Regions from separate parts of the Shewanella sp. SM55 genome, predicted to be linked through region 3. Evidence: predicted binding sites of a transcription regulator. Region 3 holds the regulator's gene; each other region holds the start of a gene.
The links. Region 3 encodes MetJ, which represses methionine synthesis genes. Its sites were predicted from a motif close to TAGACGTCTAGACGTCTA; they were not measured.
Positions count from the first base shown of each region.

Region 1: the regulator MetJ is predicted to act here: its motif matches at 1,957-1,974, upstream of metE (5-methyltetrahydropteroyltriglutamate--homocysteine S-methyltransferase).
Region 2: the regulator MetJ is predicted to act here: its motif matches at 2,263-2,280, upstream of metK (methionine adenosyltransferase).

Region 1 covers NZ_JAKKRS010000003.1:239,187-243,476, reverse strand. The annotation lists gene metE (5-methyltetrahydropteroyltriglutamate--homocysteine S-methyltransferase) at 1-1,846, opposite strand, end outside; gene L5L91_RS06440 (LysR family transcriptional regulator) at 2,047-2,952, shown strand; gene L5L91_RS06435 (HDOD domain-containing protein) at 3,033-3,761, opposite strand; gene L5L91_RS06430 (TonB-dependent receptor) at 4,041-4,290, opposite strand, start outside.
Region 2 covers NZ_JAKKRS010000008.1:123,151-127,440, reverse strand. The annotation lists gene tkt (transketolase) at 1-1,877, opposite strand, end outside; gene metK (methionine adenosyltransferase) at 2,323-3,474, shown strand; gene L5L91_RS12085 (hypothetical protein) at 3,631-4,116, shown strand; partial or broken gene L5L91_RS12080 (transposase) at 4,194-4,290, shown strand, end outside.
Region 3 covers NZ_JAKKRS010000014.1:12,132-16,421, forward strand. The annotation lists gene L5L91_RS16425 (bifunctional aspartate kinase/homoserine dehydrogenase II) at 1-1,111, opposite strand, end outside; gene metB (cystathionine gamma-synthase) at 1,123-2,286, opposite strand; gene metJ (met regulon transcriptional regulator MetJ) at 2,499-2,813, shown strand; gene L5L91_RS16440 (sulfite exporter TauE/SafE family protein) at 2,948-3,691, shown strand; gene nrfD (NrfD/PsrC family molybdoenzyme membrane anchor subunit) at 3,798-4,290, opposite strand, start outside.

The sequences.
Region 1 (4,290 bases), on a different contig from region 3:
GCCACTCACTTTGTTTCAATGGCAGACCTTCACGGAAGGCGGGCTCATCGATTTGTATAATGCCAATACCTGCATTTTGTAAATCCACCACTTCATCACGAATCGCCAGCGCCAGCTGAGTCGCAATCACATCGCGGCCGATATCTTCACGGGCGAATGACCAATGCAGAATCGTCACAGGGCCAGTCAGCATGCCTTTTACAGGCTTGTCGGTAAGACTTTGGGCAAACTCGGCCCAATCAACCGTCATCGCATTTGGACGACTAACATCACCATAGATCAACGGTGGCTTAACACAGCGTGAACCATAACTTTGCACCCAACCATTTTTGGTAAAGCCAACGCCCGCAAGCTGCTCACCAAAGTATTCCACCATATCGTTGCGCTCGGCCTCACCATGAACCAGTACATCGATACCAAGTTTAAGCTGGCGGTCGATAGTATCGCGGGTGACTTGTTGTAATTGCTCTGTATATTGTGCATCACTCAGATCGCCCTTGCGCCAGCGACTGCGTAGTCCACGGATTGCTGGTGTTTGTGGGAAGGAGCCAATGGTGGTGGTCGGCAACAGAGGTAAACGGTATTTCTGCTGCTGCACTGCTTGGCGTACGCTGAAATCACTGACGCGCTCATAATCGGCAGATGTCAACGCGGCAACGCGGGCAATCACTTGACTGTCGGCAGCCTGCGCTTTCGCCTCGCGGCGCGCCAAACAGGTTTGCACAATCTCTTTTGCCGCGACTGATTCAGGTGCCAGTAGCAATTGGCGCACATTGGCCAGTTCGAGTAATTTCTGCTTCGCAAACGCGAGTTGTTGACGCAGCGCGGGCTCAAGCGTGGCTTCCACCTCTAAATCCACAGGGCTGTGCAGGAGTGAGCAAGAAGTACCGATCCACAAGCGATCTCCGAGATCACGGGCAACCGCGCCTATGCGTTCGGCAATCAAATCCGCCTCTGCCGCCCACACGTTGCGGCCATTGACCACACCCGCCGACAGAATTTGATCTTGACCAAGCGCATTAGCAAAGACCGCCAATTGATCCGGCGCGGTGACTAAATCGACATGCAACCCCGCGACCGGTAAGGCCGATACCAGCGCTTGATGGTGTGCGATACCGCCGTAATAACTGGTAAGAAGGATCTTCACCTTCGTAATGCTGAGGGCTTGATACGCCTCAGTGATCGCCGCTTGCCATTCGCCATCCAATTCCAATGCGAGAATGGGCTCATCGAGCTGTACCCATTGCACTCCCTGAGCAGCGAAACGCGCCAAGATGTCAGCATAAGCAGTTAATAAATTAGGCAATAAACTTAACTTATTGAACTCTTGACCCACAGTTTTAGCAAGGTGCAAGTAACTAACAGGGCCGAGTAGCACAGGTTTTGCTTTATAGCCTAGCGCTTGCGCTTCGCTGACTTCATCAAAAAACTGCTCGTAAGCAATCGAAAACTCTTGGTTTTGCGTCAGCTCTGGCACCAAATAATGATAGTTAGTATTGAAATACTTGGTCATTTCAGAAGCTGGCGCATCTTGGCCCGTTGGCGCTCTGCCGCGGGCAACACGGAATAAAGTATCGAGATCGATTGCCCCTTCACCACGATGACGCTCAGGAATGGCATTTAAAGTCGCGCTTAAGGTCAGCACTTGATCATAAAAGGCAAAATCACCTACGGGAACTTGCTCAATGCCAGCAGCAGCTTGCCACTGCCAATGGGTGTGGCGAAGTTCACTCGCCACTTCACGTAATTGTGCCTGAGTGCTCTCACCACGCCAGTATTTTTCTAAAGCAAATTTCAATTCACGACGACGCCCGATACGGGGAAAACCAAGACTATTTAATTGCATACTCTATCTTCCTTTATTTGAGATAAGCCATATTCGGCACTTGCACCCACCAGATTGTTTTCTCTTGGCACTTTTCAGCACTTCAGCCTTGATAAATAACAATGGGCGTCTGGACGTCTAGAAGTTTATTGTGTTAGTCTCTATTCCAGCAACCGAATTGATTTCAAGCACAACATGAGCGAAATTCACTTGGAGTGAACATGATCGAACTAAGACACCTGCGAACCTTAATGGCCCTGAAAGAAAGCGGCAGTTTGGCGGGCGCAGCCAAAAAACGTTTTGTCACTCAATCCGCCCTCTCACACCAGATTAAGGAGTTGGAGCAAAGGATTAACTCGCCCATTTTTGTGCGTAAGAGTAAGCCACTGTCATTCACCCAAGAAGGTGCACGCCTGCTGCATCTGGCCGAAGAGATTTTGCCTAAGGTGTTAGAAACCGAGACAGATTTGAAGAATGGGCTGGAAACCGAAACCAATCAGTTGCGTGTCGGCATTGAGTGCCATAGCTGTTTTCGCTGGTTAATGCCTGTAATGGAGCAATTTAGGCAAGATCATCCAACTGCCGAGTTAGACTTGTCGAGCCGCCACTTGTTCGACTCGCTCAATGCCTTAGAAATGGGTGAACTAGATATTGTATTAACCTCAGATCCTGTGCCTGGGCATTCACTCGCCTACCAGCATTTGTTTGATTTTGAAGTGAAGTTAGTGGTTGCTAAGGATCATCCTTTAGCGAAAGAAGCCTATGTCACCCCTAAGCAATTAGCACACTTGCCTATTATCAGTTATCCAGTGCCGTTGACACGTTTAGATATTTATCGCCACTTTTTAGAACCTGCGGGCATAGAGGCGGGCGAGCAAAAAACCTGTGATTTAACCATGATGTTATTGCAACGTATCGCCTGTAAAGACGGCATAGCTGCGCTGCCAAGCTGGTCGATTAATGAAGGACATGGACTGAGTCTCGCTACGGTAAAACTCGGCCAAGAAGGTCTGAAACGACCGCTATTTGGTGCCTATCGCCGCCACAGTGCTAACTCTGCATTGATCCAAAATTGGTTACAACTGGTGGCGAGAGAAGGTTTATCCCGCCAGCAGAAGACGAATTAATGCGGGTGACATTGAGTAAAAAAGCCTGCGAATGCAGGCTTGTTTATTGAGTCAAATGACTATTTCATAGCATCAACAAATTACAGCGGATTCATCAACAATCCACGCATAGACAAGACACGGCGCAGTATCAACCCTGATGAATTAGGATTACGGGTCTGACGCAAATTATGGGCGATCATAAATTCTTGACGCAGATCCTGATCGAGATCTAACGCCTCGAACGCTTCGATGGTTAAGGTCTGTTGTTGATTATCAATCAATGACTTAATCACACTTAAAGGAAATGACTGTTCGGCATTAGCATTTAAATAGGCAAATGCGGTCAGTGCGATAATTTGGCCGAACACACTGAACAGAGCTAAGGTTTGCACTTCGTCAGCATCAACCTCCACACCTTCCATATCCGCTAAGCTATCTACCGCATCCGTTGCAATATCTTCAGTCAGCTTCCAATAACCTTGGACCAACTTTTTATAGGGCTGTGGCAGTTCATCGAGGCGTTCTTTTAAATAGAACGTAAAGGCGTAGCGATAGATATTAACTTGACCTAAGCGGATCAAAGCTTCTTTCAACGAGCGAGTTTTGTGATTTTCCACTACAGCAGCCTGTGCGGAATTACTGCGCATAAGCATGTGCGCTGCCAATGCGGGATCGCTCGAGATAATGTCAATCACATTACGAATGTCGCCTTCAGCAAGGATCGCTTTTTTGAGTGGAATTAGAATCCCTCGGCGGCCAATCACTTGCTCTTCGTTCGCTATGATAGCTCTAACTTGAGTAAAAACCTGTTGCTCAAGATCAGTCATAAGACACTTTACACCTGTTTATTAACAATAAGATGATTCGGTTACAGCTCACATCATACCTAAAATACTAAGAATTTCAGCCATAAACAGCAGAGTAAAATATAAATTACTCCTATTTAGTTATGACTGCCCGCTAACACTATAGATAACGACAATTAAACCACTCTACTAAAACGATATTCAAGACTATACCTATTTTAAGATTTATTCTTTGAACTCAGCGTAAAAAATAAAAAGCCAGACTGAGTCTGGCTTTGTTATTAGATAGCTCATTAATATTTAGAAGCGGTAGCCCACAGTGAAACGAATATCACGGCCTCGACCTGAGTAATAACCATTATATGTTCCACCACCATAATAGCCTGCGCTAACATAATCTTTATCGAATACATTATCGATACGCAGACTGGCAAGCCAAGCATCACGATTATAATTCAAGGCTAAATTACCAAGCACGTAACTTGCTAGCTTATCACCTTGATTAGCGTTATCGCCTTCGATAAAACGATCCCCCGTGTAGATAGCTTCG
Region 2 (4,290 bases), on a different contig from region 3:
AAACCGACATACTTGTACCAGAAATCGGTATGCGCCGCTTCGATAGCCACACGTTTAGTCACAGCACGTGGTAATACAGATTCTTTATAAGCAGCATCTTGCTTATCGAACTCAGTTGTCGATGGCATAGAGACTACGCGAACGTGTTTGCCTTGCTCAGTCAGTGCAGCGGCTGCATCCATTGCCAATTGTACTTCGCTACCAGTTGCGATCAGGATCAGTTCTGGTGTACCCGCACAGTCTTGCAGTACATAAGCACCTTTAGCCACATTAGCTAATTGCTCAGCGGTACGCGCTTGAGCTTTCAGGTTTTGACGGCTGAAGATCAGTGACGTAGGTGCATTACGGCGCTCAATCGCAGCTTTCCAAGAAACTGCCGTTTCTGCCGCATCACATGGACGCCATACGGCCATATTTGGCGTCATACGCAGGTTAGCTAATTGCTCAACTGGCTGATGCGTTGGGCCATCTTCACCTTGACCGATAGAGTCATGGGTATAAACGAAGATGTTTTGAATGCCCATCAGTGCCGACATACGCACTGCGTTACGAGCATATTCCATGAACATCATGAACGTTGCGCCGTAATTGATGAAACCACCATGCAGCGAAGCACCGTTCATAATGCCACTCATGCCGAATTCACGCACGCCGTAGTAAATGTAGTTACCAGCTGGGTCGTCTTGAATACCTTTAGAACCTGACCACAGTGTCAAGTTAGAACCCGCTAAGTCAGCAGAGCCGCCTAACAGTTCAGGCAACATAGCGCCAAATGCACCGATAGCATTTTGTGAGGCTTTACGGCTCGCAATGCCTTCGGCTTTGTCCTGTGATGCTTGCACGAATGCCTGCGCTTTTTCTTCGAAATCAGCCGGTAATTCACCTTTCAGAACGCGACGCTCATATTCAGCAGCCAGTTCTGGGTGAGCTGCGCGATATGCTGCAAACTTCTCGTTCCACGCCGCTTCACGGGCAGCACCTGCTTCTTTGGCATCCCAACCCGCATAAACGTCAGCAGGGATTTCAAATGGTGCATGTGGCCAGCCAAGGAATTCACGGGCGGCTGCGATTTCTGCATCGCCTAGTGGCGCGCCGTGACAATCGTGGCTGCCAGATTTGTTGGGGGAACCAAAACCGATAATGGTTTTGCAGCAAATCATTGTTGGTTTATCAGTCACCGCTTTCGCCGCTTCGATAGCAGCACGGATTGCCGCGCTATCGTGACCGTCAACACCGGTAATCACATGCCAGCCGTAAGCTTCAAAACGTTTTGGCGTATCATCGGTAAACCAGCCTTCAACATGGCCATCGATAGAAATACCGTTATCATCCCAAAATGCGACCAGTTTACCTAAACCTAAAGTACCGGCTAATGAACAGGCTTCGTGGGAAATACCTTCCATCAAACAGCCATCGCCGAGGAAGCAGTAAGTATAGTGATCAACGATATCGTGACCATCACGGTTAAACTGTGCCGCTAAGGTTTTCTCAGCAATCGCCATACCGACAGCGTTGCTGATGCCCGCACCGAGTGGACCCGTTGTGGTTTCAACACCTGGTGTGTAACCGTATTCTGGGTGACCCGGTGTTTTAGAATGCAATTGACGGAACTGTTTTAGCTCTTCAATTGGTAATTCATAACCAGTCAGGTGAAGTAAAGAGTAAATCAGCATTGAACCGTGACCGTTAGAGAGGATAAAACGATCTCTATCTACCCATTTCGGATTGTTCGGGTTGTGCTTAAGGAAATCATTCCACAGCACTTCAGCAATATCTGCCATACCCATTGGGGCGCCGGGATGGCCTGAATTTGCTTTTTGAACTGCATCCATACTTAACGCACGGATTGCGTTTGCGAGTACTTTACGGGAAGACATGCTCTCTCCTGCTTGTTTGTGGGGTCTAGCGGGCAATTTGGATGCATATTTTCCCCTACATGCCAGTGTGACGCAAACTAAAATTACCATTCACTCAGCAAAAGATGGGCGAATATGTACCCAAACAACCTGAAGATGCAGGATTCAGGTCGCTTGGGTATACAAGTCGCAGAAACAAGCCAGTCACTTTGCTGGCGTTTACTTGAGAGGGCATAGCAAGGATCACTTGTAATGGAGAAATAAATTTCTCAAAAACATAGTAAACTTAATGCTATGAAATATAAGTAAAATAACCTATTTATGACAGAGCGTAGTCGTTTTCAGGTCACAATCTGAGAGGATTTTTTATTATCGGGGGTGATCGGCAATCGGATTTAAACTAAAATAGCCGTCTAGATGTAGATGCTTCTACACGTTTGAATGCTAACGACGAGATTTTCCTACTATGGCAAAGCACTTGTTTACTTCTGAGTCGGTCTCAGAAGGTCATCCCGATAAGATTGCAGATCAGATTTCTGATGCTGTGCTAGATGCAATTCTGGCTCAAGATCCAAAAGCACGCGTAGCGTGTGAAACTTATGTCAAAACCGGCATGGTATTAGTGGGTGGTGAAGTCACTACCTCTGCCTGGGTTGATATTGAAGAAATCACCCGTAAAACGGTGCGTGAAATTGGTTATACCCATTCAGATATGGGGTTTGATGCAGACTCGTGCGCAGTATTAAACGCCATTGGTAAGCAATCACCCGACATTAATCAAGGTGTAGACCGCGCAGACCCTGCAGAGCAAGGGGCTGGCGATCAAGGGTTAATGTTTGGCTATGCTAACAACGAAACCGACATTCTGATGCCTGCACCTATCACCTATGCTCACGCATTAGTGAAACGTCAGTCTGAAGTGCGTAAAAATGGCACGCTACCTTGGTTACGCCCAGATGCGAAAAGCCAAGTCACTTTTGCCTATGATGATGGCAAAATTGTCGGTATCGATGCAGTTGTGTTGTCGACTCAACACAGAGATGACGTTTCACAAGCCGATTTAATTGAAGGCGTGATGGAAACCATTATCAAGCCTGTATTACCGGCTCAATGGTTAAACAAAGATACTAAGTTCTTTATCAACCCAACTGGCCGTTTTGTTATCGGTGGTCCAGTAGGTGATTGCGGCTTAACCGGTCGTAAGATCATCGTTGACACCTACGGCGGCATGGCCCGTCATGGTGGTGGCGCATTCTCTGGTAAAGATCCATCAAAAGTGGATCGTAGCGCGGCATATGCTGCCCGTTATGTAGCAAAAAACATCGTTGCAGCAGGTCTTGCTGATCGCTGTGAAATCCAAGTGTCTTACGCTATTGGTGTGGCAGAGCCGACCTCTATCAGCATCGAGACCTTCGGTACTGGTAAGGTGTCTGAAGAAGTGCTGATCAAGTTAGTCCGTCAACACTTTGAACTTCGCCCATACGGTTTAACGGCCATGCTAGATTTAGCACGTCCAATTTATCAAGCGACCGCCGCTTATGGCCACTTTGGTCGCAGCGAATTCCCATGGGAAGCTACTGATAAAGCCGAAATATTGCGCGCTGACGCAGGTCTATAGTCTTAATTCATTTCAATTTTTACACTTAAGACCCATAAAAAAACCGCTATCCAGCGGTTTTTTTATGTCTGACATTTGGTTAGATTAATAGTGCTAAGACAAATATGGCAAGATAAAAAGCAGCATATACACAGACCATTAGAGTGCACAGACCCCATGACCGATAACGCCATCTTATTACAGCAACTTCAATCTTGTGCATGGGCAGCCAACGTAGGTCTGCCAGAGGAAACAGCAAAGACATACGGTACATTAGAGGAGATCGCCGCTTTTCTTGAATCCGATCCTGAAGCCTTTTTTGAAACACCTTACGAAATCCAATATGAAAGCCTGTGTGTAACTGATCATGACTTGGCAAATTCGTTAAAAACAAAGGCAGTAGTAAATGATGTGCATGCTTGGATTTCTGACAGCGAAGTCGATGAAATTTCTAAGTCAGCTTACCTCTCCACTTGGAAAATTATTCCCGTTGCAGAAATATGCGCGCTGACATCCGATGACGCTGATACGCTCGCAACACTGCTCCTAGCTGACGTTAAACTTTCAGCCTTTACGAGTGAACGCCTATCTTGGTATCTCTGTGGAAGAATCCCCTTTGGTTATATTGGTACTTACCCAAACGGGCAATGGCTGATTCTTTAGGCTTATACGCTAGCACCTTTGATTTTTCTGACTTCATCTAGGGTCTATTGAGCTTTCGAGGATAATTTTTAGACAGCATGCCAATACTGATGCTAACCAATGCACGCTGGGAAACACTATTTCCTTTAATGAAAAGCACAGGCCGTGTTTATGATAAACCTGAACATAGACAAA
Region 3 (4,290 bases):
CGCTGATCCCTAATGCTTCTGCCTCGGCATCGAGTAATCTTTGAACTTGTTTTTGATTCTCAGCGGTATAGGCAAGTTCAACCCTTTGATGGGCAGAGGTCCAATGGGCCAATGGCGTTAAACCCGCGGCAATCAATAAATCTAATAAACGAGTTAACTCCCCTGTGAGTTTAAAGCCGAACAGGACAACAGCATTGAGGTTAGTCACCACAGGCGCGCTCGCCGACGAACTGTGGGGCGCGATCAAGGTAAAGTCGGTGTGGGATGCATAACTTGAGCGTACCGCTAAACTCACTTCGGTATTAAACAAAGGCTGCAGAGTGCGCGAATGTAATACTGGCGAGCCTAAACGCGCGAGGCGATCGGCTTCGGCAAGTGACATGCTTTTCAGTAACTTGGCATCGTTGATTTTATTAGGATCGGCGTTGAACACCCCTTCCACATCGGTCCAAATGGTCACGCGCTCGATATCGGCGAGACTAGCAATCAGGCTGGCACTAAAATCTGAACCATTACGACCAAGTAACAAGGTATCGCCACGCTCGTTAGCGCAGATAAATCCTGTGATCACTAAGCGTTCATTGGGATGCGCAGCTAATAGGGCTTGTACTTTAGCGCGGGATTCCTGTACCCGAATTTGTGGCACAGCGGCTTCATCGGCCACTAAAATTGAACAGGCATCCACATGGCTTGCTGCCACGCCAGATTCGCGCAGCAGCGCCGCCATTAAACGTGCCGACCAACGTTCGCCAAAGCTCACCACATGGTTGATTTGGTATTCATTGCGCTCATCTAAGGACAACAAGCTGATGAGTTGCGCTTTATCAGTGGCCAAACGCTCACGCAGATCGCGGGCTTGTTCATTCGACAACAACTGCTCAATCAACCCCTGTTGGTAGCTGATCAGCACTTGTAATTCTTCTTGCCATAGCTGACCCGCATCACGCAGCGCTAATAATTTATACAGGAAATTCGTGCTCTTACCCGCCGCAGAGACCACCACGAGATCATCACTATGACCGTGGGTTAACAGGATATGGGCGACTCGGCGATAACAATCGGCATCCGCTAAACTGGAGCCACCAAATTTATGTAAGTGACAACGTGCCATCTATTATTCCTCTACTGACAAGCCGCAACGGCGGCTAATCCTGCTTGAATATCTGCAACTAAATCGGCGGCATCTTCAATACCCACCGATAGACGCAATAAGGTGTCTTTAATGCCTGCCTCAAAACGCGCCTGCGGCTCCATGGCTCTGTGGGTCATAGTGGCGGGCACGGCCACTAAACTTTCAACGCCACCTAAACTTTCCGCCACGCTAAATAAGCTGAGTGCACCTAAAAAGGCCACGACTTCGGCCTCACCGCCTTTGAGTTCAAAACTCAGCATAGCGCCAAAGCCCTGTTGTTGCTTGGCCGCAATGGCGTGGCCTGGGTGATCCGCAAGCCCTGGGTAATAGACTTTACTCACCACAGGGCTTTGCGTTAATACCTCAATAATACGCTGGGCATTGGTTTGATGCTCGCGAATACGCACCGCTAAGGTACGCAGGCCGCGCAGGGTCAGATAACTGTCGAAGGCTGACCCCGTTAAGCCTAGAGTGTTCGACCACCAATGTAAGCTTTCGCCGATTTGCGCGTCTTTGGCGACCACTGCGCCGCCGACCACATCGCTGTGACCATTGATATATTTAGTGGTGGAGTGGATAACGATATCCGCGCCTAACAATAGGGGTTGTTGCAATATCGGCGATAAAAAGGTGTTATCGACCACCACCAGCGCGCCGACCTCATGGCTCGCCTTAGCAATAGCTTCGATATCTACCACACGCAATAACGGGTTCGATGGGGTTTCGAGCCACACCATCTTAGGATTCTGCGCAATGGAGGCGGCTAACGCTTGGCTGTCGGTTTGGTCGACCACAATGAGCTTAAACTGGCCTTTCTTCGCCAAGTTGGTAAATAAACGGTAGGAACCACCATAGCAATCATGGGGCACAACTAATAGGTCATCGGGGCCGAGCAAAGTAGTCACTAAGGTGATGGCCGCCATGCCAGTGCACGTCACTATGCCAGTGGCACCCTTTTCTAATTGCGCTAATGCTTCGCCTAAAATGCAGCGCGTTGGGTTGCCTGAACGACTGTAATCGAATTCGCGGGGATTTTTATGACCATCGAAGGCGTAATTAGTCGACAAATAAATCGGTGGCACAACTGCGCCATATTGAGTATCGCTTTCGATACCCTGACGCACTGCCAGTGTGGCTAATTGACGCTCTGCCATGGGTGGACTCCTAAATTCGATAGACTGATAGAGATGTCTGGACGTCTAAATGTACCTAAGCCCAACGCCATCGTCAATAGGCGTGAAGACGTTTAGACGTCTGAACATAAAGAAATCTGTTTGCAATCACAAAGAAATAGTAGCAATAATTTGACTGTTCTTTGTAAGGGTTTAAAATCTGCCCCGAATTTAGCGTTATAACAGGTGAGTCAATGACTGAATGGAATGGGGAATACATCAGCCCCTATGCTGAACATGGCAAGAAGAATGAACAAGTAAAAAAAATTACTGTGTCTATTCCGCTCAAAGTGCTTAAGGTCCTCACGGACGAACGTACTCGTCGTCAGGTCAATAATTTGCGTCACGCCACCAACAGCGAGCTGTTGTGTGAGGCATTTTTGCACGCCTACACTGGCCAGCCATTGCCCAACGATGAAGATCTGTCAAAAGATAACCCAGACAGCATTCCCGCCGAAGCCAAGTTGTTGATGGATCAAATGGGAATCGAGTGGGAAGACATGGAATAGCGACTCGTCGCTTTCAAAGTCATATCACAGTGCTCATCAATAGGGATCGTTAACGATCCCTTTTTGTTTATACCCAAGCGACTTCAAACTTTAAATTTCACTATCTTGAGGTGGTTTGGGATATAGGAAATCCTATGTTTTCTATGATAGATCCACAGACACTCGCCTTAGCCTCGCTGGTCGTGTTTCTGGGCGCCTTAACCCAAAGTCTGATTGGGTTTGGGCTTGCGGTTGTCGCCAGTCCTTTGCTGTATATCGTCGATCCACAACTTGTACCTGCGCCTGTTATTGCTATGGGTTTCTCCATCGCCCTGCTGACCTTAGTGCGTGAACGCGGTCACTTAGAATTCAATGGCTTGCAATATGCGCTCCTAGGTCGCGTGCCCGGCGGTTTTATCGGCGCGAGCCTGTTGCTGTTTGCGCCTCAACCTATACTCGGTTTATCCATCGCCGCCATTGTGACTGTCGCAGTGATCCTCAGCCTGTATAAATTCAGCCTGCCAGTGAATAAGAAAACCCTCTTCGGTGCGGGCGTGGTTTCAGGGATCTTCGGCAATATCGCCGCGATTGGTGGCCCGCCGATGGCGATTTTATTGGCAGGCAAAGATGCCTCGCAGTTTCGTGCTGCCCTGTCGGCCTTCTTCATTTTTAGCTCCATGATTGCATTGATCATTTTAGCGATCACTGGCTTATTAGAATTAAAACATCTGTGGCTGTCGTTGATGCTGCTCCCCTCAGTGATTTTAGGTTACTTAGTCGCAGGACGATTAGTGGGCCGTGTCGATAAAGAGAAGACAAAGATGGCGACGTTAGTCCTGTGCAGTATCAGCGCCTTAGTGCTAACGGTGAAGTCGGTTATTGAGTTATTACCCCAATAAGCGTCCTGCTTGTACTGGCAAACCTTCTCAAGATTCAAACAATAAAAAAGCACTGACATTGCCAGTGCTTTTTCTTTATCTATCAATATGTAAAGCTAGATTACACTCAGCTTAAATAGCTTTGCCCTGCGTACACAATAAAGTGTCTTAAGGCGAGTACGCCCGTTAAGCTCGCACAAGCCACCATGATCATCGCGCCCTTAGTGTGGCGAGTCGCGGCGGGTAGCAGCATAAACAGCAATGGAATACCAAAACCTATACCGACAACGCCTATCCAGAACACGCTTGCCCATAACCCAGAAGTTAACGATGCTAAGGCCGCAGCCGCCGCGCCGCCCTTGAAGTACAAGGCGCAGAACAACATGAACAGGAACAGGATTTCAATCGCCATCACAGGCAATTCTAAACCGTGCATCTTCACTAAAGTTTTGTCGTGGCTGTCAGTCTTAAACATCAGCAACGCCAGTACCGCGTTTGCCGCAGCGCCCGCCGACAAACCTGACACTAAAAACAGCGCAGGCAGTACCGCAGTGTTGAGCATAGGATAGGCATTCATCGCCGAAATTAAGAAGCCAGTGTAAGCCCCTACGCCAATGGCG